Regions from separate parts of the Anaerotignum propionicum DSM 1682 genome, predicted to be linked through region 1. Evidence: riboswitches for the same ligand, from Rfam matches in the RefSeq annotation. Region 1 holds a riboswitch; each other region holds the start of a gene.
What was found. A riboswitch is a leader RNA that binds a small molecule or an ion and turns the genes downstream of it on or off. The one in region 1 is predicted to bind thiamine pyrophosphate.
Positions count from the first base shown of each region.

Region 2: linked by a shared signal. The riboswitch ahead of thiS (sulfur carrier protein ThiS) and the one ahead of tenA (thiaminase II) in region 1 are both predicted to bind thiamine pyrophosphate.
Region 3: linked by a shared signal. The riboswitch ahead of thiW (energy coupling factor transporter S component ThiW) and the one ahead of tenA (thiaminase II) in region 1 are both predicted to bind thiamine pyrophosphate.

Region 1 is NZ_CP014223.1:86,140-90,366, forward strand. It holds gene recR (recombination mediator RecR) at 1-564, shown strand, start outside; gene CPRO_RS00395 (threonine/serine exporter family protein) at 825-1,286, opposite strand; gene CPRO_RS00400 (threonine/serine exporter family protein) at 1,299-2,054, opposite strand; TPP riboswitch at 2,299-2,407, shown strand; gene tenA (thiaminase II) at 2,616-3,281, shown strand; gene CPRO_RS00410 (ABC transporter ATP-binding protein) at 3,298-4,053, shown strand; gene CPRO_RS00415 (ABC transporter permease) at 4,050-4,227, shown strand, end outside.
Region 2 is NZ_CP014223.1:1,649,189-1,653,415, reverse strand. It holds gene bioB (biotin synthase BioB) at 1-482, opposite strand, end outside; gene CPRO_RS07770 (biotin transporter BioY) at 484-1,050, opposite strand; TPP riboswitch at 1,572-1,692, shown strand; gene thiS (sulfur carrier protein ThiS) at 1,758-1,952, shown strand; gene thiF (thiamine biosynthesis protein ThiF) at 1,945-2,595, shown strand; gene CPRO_RS07755 (thiazole synthase) at 2,619-3,392, shown strand; gene thiH (2-iminoacetate synthase ThiH) at 3,404-4,227, shown strand, end outside.
Region 3 is NZ_CP014223.1:3,019,285-3,023,511, reverse strand. It holds gene CPRO_RS14275 (DEAD/DEAH box helicase) at 1-170, shown strand, start outside; gene CPRO_RS14270 (DUF1292 domain-containing protein) at 347-667, shown strand; gene CPRO_RS14265 (glycerophosphodiester phosphodiesterase family protein) at 804-1,997, shown strand; TPP riboswitch at 2,056-2,162, shown strand; gene thiW (energy coupling factor transporter S component ThiW) at 2,301-2,789, shown strand; gene thiD (bifunctional hydroxymethylpyrimidine kinase/phosphomethylpyrimidine kinase) at 2,809-3,624, shown strand; gene CPRO_RS14250 (LCP family protein) at 4,110-4,227, shown strand, end outside.

The sequences.
Region 1 (4,227 bases):
ATTGAGGAATTGGCAGCGTTACCGGGAATTGGAAGCAAATCGGCGCAAAGGCTTGCGTTTCATATCATTCATATGCCACGAGACGAGGTTGCCGGTTTATCGGGTGCCATTCTTGAGGCAAGAGATAAGGTGCGTTACTGTTCCGTTTGCTGTAATTTGACGGAGGAGGAGCTTTGTCCTATCTGTGCAAATTTAAAAAGAGACCACAGTGTGATTATGGTTGTAGAGGATCCACGGGATATGGCGGCTTACGAGCGTACCAAGGAGTTCCATGGAGTATACCATGTTTTGCATGGAGCAATTTCGCCTATGACAGGGGTGACGCCTCAGGATATCCGCATTAAGGAGCTTGTTACCCGCATGGATGATACGGTGAGAGAGGTTATTCTTGCTACAAACCCCAATGTGGAGGGGGAGGCTACTGCCATGTACATCAGCAAGCTTTTAAAGCCTTTAGGCGTTATGGTTACCAGAATTGCCAACGGCGTACCCGTAGGCGGAGACTTAGAGTATGTTGATGAAATTACCCTATCCCGTGCTTTAGAGGGTAGGCGTGAGTTGTAAGACCTTGGGCTTTGCCCCAAACCCCACTTGCTTTTTGAAAAAAGCAAGACCAAAAAGTTTATAAAAACCGCATATACATGCGGTTTTTTCTTTTTTTAAAAATAAAGTAATAATATTATTTAATTTTAAAGAACAAAAGGGCAGACATCGTCTGCCCCTTAAATAATGGGTCAAGGGTGAAACCCTTGTAGGAGTTCGAGGGCAAAGCCCTCGGGGTCTTGGCCTTTATATCTTCTGGAAGTTCGAGGTCTTGACCTTAGTTATGCCTTGACCTTCTTTTTTCGTCTTGGAATAATCTCAAAAAAGGAGTAGGGTAGCGCCAAAATTAAGATTGACCCAGCTCCAATGGCTCCCGCCAGCTTTAATCCTAGTAAAATGTTAGAATAGGTTTCCAAAATCATACCCCCTAAGGCTGTAGCCATGGTGTTGTAGACCACAGTACCGGGAACCATGGGCATGATCCCTGGAATATGATATAAGGTAGAGGGCGCTTGCCTGTGATAGGAGGCAAAACGAGAGAACGCCGTAACCAATGCAGAGGAAACCAAGGTGGCCATAGTAGGACTGATGTATACCGATAGGACAGCATAGAAAAACCACCCCAGAAAACCTGAGATACCGCAGTAAACCAATTCCTTTTTTGGTGCATTAAAAACAACGGAAAAGGCAACACAAGCGCAAAAGGACATAAAGCTTTGGAATAATATAATATGAAACGCCATTTTTTCTCCTCCTTAGTGCCCCATTGTGGTGATGCCAAAGCCAACGCCTCCGGCAATGGCGAAGGCAATCAATAAAGCTTCTGCCATCTTGGAGGTGCCGCTGATATAGTGTCCTTCCATGATGTCCCGAATGCTGTTGGTCATTGTCATGCCGGGCAGCATAGGCATGATGCTGCCAATAATAATCATATCTGTTCCCGCTGAGGGTACGAATCTTTGAAAAATAACGGAACCCGCCCCGGCAATAAACCCGCCAATGAGACAGGTGAAAAAACTGGGCAATTTTGTTTTTCCGCTATGATTGATTAAAATACCAATGAGAATACCAAACAAAAAGGCGGCTAGGGCGTCAATCAATTTGCCATTTAAAACCAGAGTGAACCCCCCGCAGGCAACACCAGAGCTGATAATACGGGAAATTGGGCGATAGGCAGAGGTATGACTGATTTTTTCTAACCGTTTCGCTGCTTCCTTCAAGGTAATCTGCCTTGAAACAAAGGCTCTTGAGATTTCATTGACAGAGCAAATTTTTCCAAAGTTTACAGAACGATTATATACCCCTCGGGTTAAGGTAAGAGAGCCTGATTTTTTACTTGGGATGCTGACAATCAAAAACGTGCTCATTGCCAGAGCCTCCACTCCTGTGGAGTGACTGACCGATAAGATACGATGCATAGTATCCTGCACCCGATGGGTCTCGCCACCGCTGGCAAGCATAAGCTCTCCCGCATCCAAAGCAAATTTTAAAAGTAAATTATCATCCATCATATAAATACCTCTTTTCGTAAAGGGGGAGTAATCTTTTTGTATACAGCCTAAAGTATAACGGATTTATATGCAATATTCAATCGGGCGACGGAAGAAAATAAAAGGCTTTTTTAGACCAAATTTTCGGCTGTTTTGCAAAATAATAGCTTTTCCAAATCTTTCGTTTTGCTTATTTTTCAAAACCGAAGATAATTTTATTTACAAGATTGTAAATTTATACTATACTGGTACAATACAACTGAATAAATAAGGCTGGGGGTGCTTTGATTCGTTGAAGCTGAGAGGAATTCGTTTTCCAACCCTTTGAACTTGATGTGGTTAGAACCAACGGAGGGAAGCAATTTATATTTGAAAGCGCAAGGTCTTTCCCAATTGGGGAGAGACTTTTTTTATTTTGTAAATCGGAGTCTTTTCATCCAATTGGAGGATGACGGATAATCTCAAACAATGGATAAATTGATTTTTGTAAGCCTTAAGAACCAAGGTAATGCAATGGCAGGGCAGATGAAAAAGCAAGAATAGGCTTTGCCCTGCAAAAATGAACTAGAAAGGTGGAGGGAAATGAAATTAACAGATAGGTTGTATGAAGAAGTTAAATATATTTGGAATGGATATTTGGAACAGCCCTTTGTAAAGGAGTTAGGAGAAGGCACTTTGCGGGAGGACCGTTTCCGCTTTTATATGGTGCAGGATTACCGCTATTTACTGCAATATGCAAAGGTTTTTGCTTTGGGTGTTGTAAAGGCTGAAGATGAAGGGCTTATGCGCCGTTTTGCCTGTATGGTGCATGACACGCTGGATGGAGAAATGGATGTACATAAGATTTATATGAATCGTTTGGGCATTACCGAGGAGGAGGTTGCCAAAACAAAAACGGCATTGGCCAATCAGTCCTATACCTCTTATATGCTGGAGGTTGCTTTTAAGGGAGATATTTTGGATGTACTAGCAGCGGTATTATCCTGCGCATGGAGCTATCAAATGATAGGAGAGCATCACAAAAATATCCCCGGTGCTATGGAGCATCCCCTTTATGGTGAATGGGTCAGAGGCTATTCATCCGAGGAATACGTTCGTGGTGTGGAAGAAATTATAGACGCTGTGAATGAATTTGGAGCAGATATTTCTGCAAAAAAGGAAGCATATTTAAAAGAAATATTTTTAAATTGTTGCCGATACGAAAGAGATTTTTGGGAGATGGCCTACCATATGAACATGGGGGACTAAAAAGGAGTGTGGCGTGATGCTGCGGTTTGAAGGAGTATCCTTTCGATATCCAGAGGATGAGTTGGGAATGATGGAGAAATTGTCTTTCCAAGTGGAAAATGGTGAGTTGGTGGCAATCATCGGCGCCAGTGGATGTGGAAAAAGCACCATTTTTCGTTTGATAAATGGACTAGAAAAACCCGACGAAGGAAAAATTTTGGTAGACGAAAGACCGATTGAAACCATAAAGAACTATAGTGCCTTTATGCCCCAAAAAGACTTGCTTTTCCCATGGCGCAGTATTGAGAAAAATGTCTGCCTTCCCATGGAGCTTGCAAAGGTATCTGTAGAAGAGCAGGGCAGAAGGACAGAGAAGGTTTTGGCTCAGGTTGGGTTGCTGGAGTATGCCAAAAAATTTCCTAAGGATTTATCGGGGGGAATGAAGCAGAGAGCGGCTTTCGCAAGAACCCTCCTTTCAGGGGCAGATATGCTTTTGTTGGATGAGCCCTTTAGCGCGCTGGATTACCTCACAAGAGTAGAAATGCAGGAGTGGTTGTTACAGCAGTGGGTGCATTATCATAAAACGATTTTGTTTATCACCCATGATGTGGAGGAGGCCATTTTTTTGGCAAAGAGAGTTTATATCATACAGGATTCCAGACCATTTACGGAAATGGAATGCATTGAAGTACCCTTGGACTATCCCAGAAATCGTGAGGATTTGAAAAAGGCGGAGATTGTAGAATTAAAAGAAAGTCTCATTGGAAAGCTGAGAAGGAGTGTGAGCTTATGAAAAAAAACATGCCTTCTGCGCTGTTGGTGCTGATTTTATTAATGCTTTGGCAAGGTGTTGCCATGGGAATTGATGCGGCTTACATATTACCCTCGCCTACAGGTATTTTAGTACGCCTTTGGGAGCTGAGAGTGCCTCTGTTTACGGTGCATTTGCCTGCAACCATGGGAATTA
Region 2 (4,227 bases), 1.6 Mb from region 1:
TGTATACGTGTGACCCCTGCCTCCTTCAGTTTTTGAAATTGGCTTTCCTTGAGAAGCCCAAGAGAGGCGCAGACGGAAATTTTAGTTTGTTTTCCAATGATATGCACGCTTTCGCACAGGGAATCTAGCTCTGCATCATTCAGTGCCTTTCCGGATGTAACGATGGAATATCGCAGAACTCCGTTTATATCATTGTATTTTGCCTCAGTCAAAAGGGTATCTGTACTCAACATAGAGTATGACTGAATCTTTGTGTGATAGTGGGCGGACTGGGCGCAAAATTTACAGTCCTCTGAACAACGACCGCTTTTTCCATTGATAATGGTGCAAATATCAAAGGCAGAACCACAAAAATGAATGCGAATCTCATTTGCGGCTTGGCACAACTCTTCCAGTGGAGCATCATAGAGAGCCAGTGCTTCTTTTTTGGTTATGAGAGAGTTATTGAACACCTTTTCCTTTAATTCTGAAATGTACTCCATTTTATACCTCCAATTTTAGATTATGTAAAACAGGGATTAGCCTTTTGGCCAATATTGCAGCTAGAATGCAAAGCACGATGTCCCCCGGAACTGCAAGAAGGAAACAATATAGAAACAGAGGCCATAGGCCAATACCTGTACCTAGATAAAATGTGCTTATCAACCAATAATAAGCCATTCCAAAAAGATAAACGATAAAAAGACCTATAAAGTTAGCGATAAGCAGCCTTTTAAACGAAGGGATGGGGGAGTCTCTCCCAACCTTTCCGATAACAAGCGTACTGACGCAAAAACCAATTAAATATCCGAAGCTGGGTTTGAGAATATAAGCCAAACCGCCACCCTCTGCGAATATGGGCAGTCCCAAAAGACCCAGAATGATGTAAAGAAGGACGCTGATAGAACCGCGTTTTCCCCCTAATAATAGCCCCGCCAGCATTGTAAAGAGGAATTGTAGCGTGAATGGTACCATGGGAACTGGGATACGTATGAATGCCCCAATGGCAGTCAGAGATGTGAAAATGGCACACAGAATCATAGATTTTATTGAGAACTGTTTTTTTATCATTAAGATGCTCCTTCAAATTTTTTATGATGCTAGTCAATTTCTCTACGTAATTCAGATTTCAACGTTGAAATTTTTCATTTCTTTCTATGGAGAAATTAGATTGGTGATTTGGGTGACGCAGCTACCTCTTGCAAAAGTTAGTTATTGGAAAAAGTATAATAAGAACAGTTGCTATTGTCAACTTAATGAATTAAAAAGGTTTACAATAAATTTTGTAGTCTATGCTGAGAGATTTCACATATAGGATGATGTTAACTCAATTAGATGACATGAAAAACAATTTGGTTTATAGATTCATTAAATCTGGATTCTGAAATATCTGTGAAAACTCCGAAAGTTGTGGCCTTTCAAATTTTCTCGTCACTCCAACGAATGTTTCTTTCTTTTATCTAAGGTTGGTGGTACATAAGGTGAAATGGTTTTCGTTGTATTCACCAACTTTCATCAGAAATTATTATGAAATAAAAAAATTTAATATTTTTCTTGCGAAATGCTATATATCGTAGTATTATTGTGAATAACAATTAAATAAGGGGAGCTTGAGGGTGTTTACATCCAAACAGGCTGAGAGGAAGGTATGACCTTCGACCCATTAACCTGATTTGGATAATGCCAACGTAGGGACGACTGAGTTTAAATTTTATGGGAAGTTGCCAATCAGGTAACTTCCCATTTTTAATTTATTTTTATTAAGGAGGTTTTAAGCCATGGTAAAAATCAATGGAACATTCCATGAAGTTGTAGGAAAGACTCTGATGGAGTATTTGTCTACGACAAGCTATGATTCCAAACGGATTGCCGTTGAAAGAAATGGTGAAATCGTTCCCAAAGGGAGTTATGGCACAGTTGAGTTAAAAAAGGGTGATGTGATTGAAGTTGTTAGTTTTGTAGGAGGTGGTTGAATTGAACGGCATTCCAACAAAGGATGAAATGCGGCAGGCTCTTGATAATCGAAATGGAAGGAACCTGCAGGATAAATTTGCAAGAGCAACCGTTGCAATCTGTGGGCTTGGAGGACTTGGCTCAAATATCGCCGTCTCTCTTGCTCGTGCAGGGGTGGGTAAGCTGATTTTGATTGATTTTGATGAAGTGGATATTACCAACCTTCACCGCCAGCAATATAAAGCATCTCAAATTGGGTGTTTCAAAACCAAAGCCCTTGCTGACAATTTAAAGGAAATTTCGCCGTATCTTGCTATTACAACCTATACCCAACGAATTGACGAAAATAATTTTCAGGAGTTATTGCAGGGGGCAGATATCATTTGCGAAGCCTTTGATGTAGCCGAAGCAAAAGCTCTGTTGGTAAACGGTGTGCTGGAAAAGATGCCGGAGAAATATCTGATTGCAGCTTCCGGAATGGCTGGGATTGATTCAGCAAATAACATTCATACAAGAAGGGTAACAAACTGTTTTTATCTCTGCGGAGATGAAGTCAGCGATGTGGCTGATAATATTGGACTTTTTTCCTCCCGTGTTATGTTATGTGCCGCACATCAGGCTCATATGGTTCTGCGTATTCTTGGAGGAAAATTTGAAGTTTAAAATTGAGAAAGAAGGTATACATAATGCAATCAAACGATAAACTGACCATCGGAGGTAAGGCGTTTCAATCCAGATTCATTCTGGGTTCCGGCAAGTATTCTTTAAATTTAATCGAAGCGGCTGTAAAAGATGCCGGTGCGGAAATCATTACCCTTGCCGTTCGCCGTGCCAACACCAAGGAACAGGAAAATATCTTAGACTTCATTCCGGAGGGCGTTACGCTATTGCCCAATACCTCGGGAGCTAGAAATGCCCAGGAAGCGGTGCGTATTGCCAGACTTGCAAGAGAACTGGGATGTGGAAATTTTGTGAAAATCGAAATTATGCGAGACTCCAAATATCTGTTGCCCGATAATCAGGAGACAATCAAGGCCACAGAGATTCTTGCAAAAGAAGGATTTGTGGTTATGCCTTATATGTATCCGGATTTAAATGTAGCAAGAGATTTGGTGAATGCCGGTGCTGCTTCCATTATGCCCTTGGGTTCGCCCATTGGCTCCAACAAAGGACTTGTAACAAAAGAGTTTATTCAGATTCTAATTGAAGAAATTGACCTTCCCATCATTGTTGACGCTGGCATAGGCAGACCCTCTCAGGCTTGCGAGGCAATGGAAATGGGCGCCGCTGCAATTATGGCGAATACTGCCCTTGCCACAGCGGGTAATCTCCCCATGATGGCATCTGCATTTCGACAGGCAATCGAAGCAGGACGCAAGGCGTATCTCTCCGGTCTTGGCAGAGTCCTTGTACGAGGGGCATCTCCTTCCGATCCACTGACGGGTTTCCTACATAACTAGGAGGTAATTTTATGGAAAATCAATTTTTTGTAGATTCAGAGCATTTGTCTGAATCTGCCCTTGAAAAGAAACATTTGTTGGAAACTGATCCATCTTATCGTAAAAACCACATGGAGTATTTACCCGGGATGGAGCAAATTCAGTCCGACATCTGCAAAGATGTTATGACTCAGATGCATTCCTATGATTACACCCAATATACTGCATTTGATGTAAAAACGGCGCTAGAGCATGAGACTTGCTCCCTGGATGATTTCAAGGCTTTGCTATCCCCAGCGGCAGAGCCATTCCTTGAGGAGTTAGCTCAAAAAGCAAGACTGGAAAGCAGCAAGCATTTTGGTAATACAGTGTATCTTTTTACGCCACTTTATGTTGCAAATTATTGCGAGAACTATTGTGTTTATTGCGGTTTCAACTGCTACAATCACATCAAACGAGTAAAATTGACTATGGAGCAGATTGAGCATGAGATGAAGGTGATTGCAGAAAGTGGGATGGAGGAAATTCTGATTCTTACTGGGGAAAGTCGTAGTCAGAGTGATGTGGCCTATATTGGTGAGGCATGCAAATTGGCACGAAAATTTTTCCGTATGGTTGGGCTGGAAATCTATCCCGTTAATACTGACGAATATAGATATCTTCATCAATGTGGCGCTGACTACGTGACTGTGTTTCAGGAAACCTATGACCCAGAGAAATACGAAACCATTCATCTTTGTGGGCATAAGCGTGTTTGGCCATATCGTTTTGATGCCCAAGAACGTGCCCTTAGAGGGGGTATGCGGGGCGTGGGATTCTCTGCTTTGCTGGGTCTTTCGGATTTTAGAAAGGATGC
Region 3 (4,227 bases), 190 kb from region 1:
TGCAGAAGGAAATGGCCTTTGGCAAATTGGTTGACAGTACTATGACCAAAAAAGATTTAGACAAACCACAAAAAACAAAAAAACCAAAGATGAGGAATTTGGCGAAAGAGCTGTTGTTTGGGCGGACAAGCCGAAAAAAGAGACTAAAGTTACGCATAAGGAAACAGTGAAAGGGAAGGATAAAAAAGAGCCTGAAAAAGAGGAATTAGGTTTTTTTGCAAAAAAAGCAAAAAAACAGGCAGAAAAAGCTAAAAATAAATTACAAAACCAAAAAAAATAATTGTTCTAACGCCTAGAATAGGGTATGATAGATAGGAAAAAAGATTTATTTGAGGAGGTACTGAATATGAGTGACAAATGCGGATGCGGATGTGGATGCGATCACGAACATGACCACGAACACGAAGAAATGGGATTGGAAACAATGTTTTTAACATTGGATGATGATACTGAATTGGAATGCGGCATTCTGGGTGTATTTGAGGTTGAAGGTGTGGAGGACAAGCAGTTTATTGCCTTAATGCCTTTGGAAGATGAAACCGTATTACTGTACGAATACAAAGAAGTTGGTGAAGAGATCGAGTTGGAGGTCATCGAAGAAGATGAATTGTTCGACAAGGTTTCTGCCGCATTTAATGACTTATTTGAGGACGAAGACGAAGAATAAAATGAGATAAAATTCCTCAGAAGGGGTGTCGGCTTAGCCGGCACCCTAGACTTTATCTGAAATTTAGCACGAAGGGAGATATTTTGATATTTTTTATAAAAAAATACTCCCATCGTCTTTACTAGGAGGTAATAAAATGTTTGCAAAAAGAATGGTGTTGGCAACGCTGGGAGCAATATTGAGTTCTGCTTTTTCCTTGACGGCATTTGCAGGATGGCAGGATGGAAACCCTTTGGTTGCCCACGCGTTGGGTGAATCCCGAGGTAAAATTGAAACAAATGCAAAGGAAGCCTTTTTGGAGTCGTGGGGAAGTGGATTTCGTGCCATGGAAGTAGACTTTACCTATACTTCTGACGGAGTTTTGGTTGCCCGCCATGATTTTGAAGCTGATGGCTCTTATTACCGCTTGGAACAGGAGGCGAAGGCACCCTTAGTGATGGATCGAAATACGTTTCAAAGCAGTAAAATTTGCTTTGACCAGACACCGCTGACCGCTGTGGATGTATTAAGCTTAATGGTGGAATATCCAGATGTTTATTTAATTACAGACACAAAGGATACAGATAAGGCCACTGTGGAAAAGCAATTTAAGGATTTGAAGCAAATTGCGGAGGCTATGGAACAGCCTCAAATTTTGAATCGGATTATTCCCCAGATTTATAACGAAGAAATGTATGATTGGGTGAAGGAGATTTATCCTTTCCAAGAATGGATTTATACACTCTATTTAAATTATTATCCCGATTATCCCAAAATTGCAGAATTTTGCGAAGCAAAGGGTATTGGCACAGTAACCATTGAGAATGCCCGTGTCACAAAGGACGTGATTGATACCCTTCATGCAAAGGGAATCAAAGTTTATGCCCATACCATTAACCGTTATAAGCAGTTTCAAGATTTATTGGCTTTGGAGGTAGACGGAATTTATACCGACCGCATCAAACCTTATGAATTAAAGTGGATTGGCCTTTCCGATAGCCGAAAGGTGGAGAATAAAATTGTCACCTTGGGAAATGGGGAAGTTACTTTAGATACCCTTAAAATTTTCAACGAGGACTATGTACCTTTACGTCAACTTGCAACCCTTGGGAAGAAATTTGATGTACAGTTGGATAGGCAAAATGGTAATCTGAATCTAACCTCAGGAAGGTCATTTTCATCTTTGGGAAATGAACTTCTGATGAATTACAGTGGAAATTTAATTATGGAAAAAACAAAGTTCCGTTTATTCTATAATAATAATGAAACAAAAATCTATCCTATTTTGGTGGATGGTGAGGTGTATGTGCCTTTGACCGCAATGACTCAACTTTTGGGCTTGGGTACATAAAGAAGGATACCCTTGACAAGGGGTGTAAAACGTGCTACTTTGTAATGGAAACGAATCATATTTTTGCTGGGGGTGCCGTGTTCGGCTGAGAATCAAGCAAGCAGCTTGTTACCCTTTCTACCTGATCTGGATTATACCAGCGTAGGGAAGCGTTATACTTCAAAATCAGGCGCAGCAAACGAGAAATCGTGGCTGCGCTTTTTTATGAAAAATACCTTGTTTTCTCGGGACGCTTTCTGGATGGGAAAGTCTTGTATCGGGATAGAAACCCTTGGTCACACTATAAAAAGGAGAGAATCTATCATGAAAACAAGAAAGCTTACAATTTCAGCAATGTTTATCGCCATTGGTGTACTGGCAGGGAACTTGATTTACATACCTGTTGGGGCCTCTAAGTGCTTCCCTATTCAGCATACGCTGAATATTTTGGCTGCTGTCCTCTTAGGCCCTGCTTATGGTGTGGTAAATGCTTTTTGTATTTCCTTGCTCAGAAATTTTATGGGAACAGGATCTTTATTGGCATTCCCGGGCAGCATGGTTGGGGCACTATTGGCAGGATACATATATAAATTAACCAAAAACAATTATTTAACGGCGGTGGCAGAAGTATTTGGTACAGGGGTTTTAGGCGGACTTTTGGCAGTACCCATTGCTATTTTTACTATGGGAAAAGCAGTAGGTGCATTGGCTTACGTTCCTGCTTTTTTACTAAGCTCCTTCGGGGGTAGTATAGTGGCAGTTTTACTATTGCAATCCGCTTATTTTGTAAAGACAGTCTCAAAAACATCTTAATCTTTTGGAGGTTGATAGAATGAAGCACGTTTTAACAATAGCAGGCTCGGATACTTGTGGGGGCGCAGGCATACAGGCAGATTTGAAAACTTTTTCGGCTTTAGGAACCTATGGCATGAGTGTCATTACAGCGGTGACGGTGCAGAATACCCAAGGGGTTTTTGGCTGCCAGGACATTACCCCTGAGATTATTCGGGGGCAGATAGATGCTATTTATTCTGATATCGCTGTGAGTGCTGTGAAAATAGGGATGGTATCTCAAATTGAGACCATTCATGCCATTGCCGACAAACTACTGGAGCACCAAGCAAAAAATATTGTGGTTGACCCTGTTATGATTTCGAAAAGCGGCTTTGATTTGATGCAACCCGAAGCGAAGGATACGTTGATTCAGCGTTTGATTCCCTTGGCCTATGTGGTAACACCAAACCTTCCCGAGGCAGAGGTAATTACAGGCATGAAAATTGACGATTTATCCTCTATGGAGGTGGCGGCAAGAAAAATTTTTGCCATGGGGGCAAAAAATGTATTAATCAAAGGTGGTCACTTAGAGTACGATGCCACAGATTTATTGTTTGATGGAGAAAAAATTACTCTGTTACATTCAGACCGTATTGAAACGAAAAATACTCATGGCACAGGTTGTACCTTATCCTCTGCCATTGCAGCAAATTTGGCGAAGGGGAAAAGTGTTGAGGAGGCAGTGGAGACTGCCAAAAAATATATTACCGTGGCAATTGAACATAGCTTAGAAATCGGCAAGGGTGTGGGCCCAACAAACCACTTTTATGAGCTGTACAACAAAGCGGGGATTTGGGACGAAGTGAAAGACTGAAAAAGTGTGTAAGGCATAGGGAAAAAGGCAATTGAAAAATAGGCATAGAAGATATCTGATAAACCGAAGCATCTTCTTTTATTACCTATTATTTTTTAACAGGGTTAGTACGATCAATATTACCATGGCTATGTCTGTGATAGGTAAAGCGATGGTTATGCTTTTGTGCTCCATAAATTTGGTGACAAGTAGTATTGCAATTGTTGTAAGGAGTAGTACTGATTTTATTTTTTCTCTGGTCATAGGATTACCTCGCTAAAATGAATGTATCTAAATTATAACATAGGATTTGTCTTTTACAATTTAAATCATTACACATTTTCTCTTTGGGGGAAATAAGGGCGTGGCTGAACAAAAGCCACGCCCTAAGTGTTATTTGTTACCAATAGGCGTATTAATAGAATTTTCATTGTTTTTTTTCCCATAGAGGAATATAATGAAAAAACGACTGTGACGATTTTTGTAGAAAGGACGTTTTTCCCCTTATGGATAAGAAATTATGGAGGTTGTATTTTAAAACATTATTGTTTACCTTGATGGGACTTTGCGGGGTATTGGCAATTTTGTACGGAATTTTCATGTACATGGTTGGAGGATTAAACC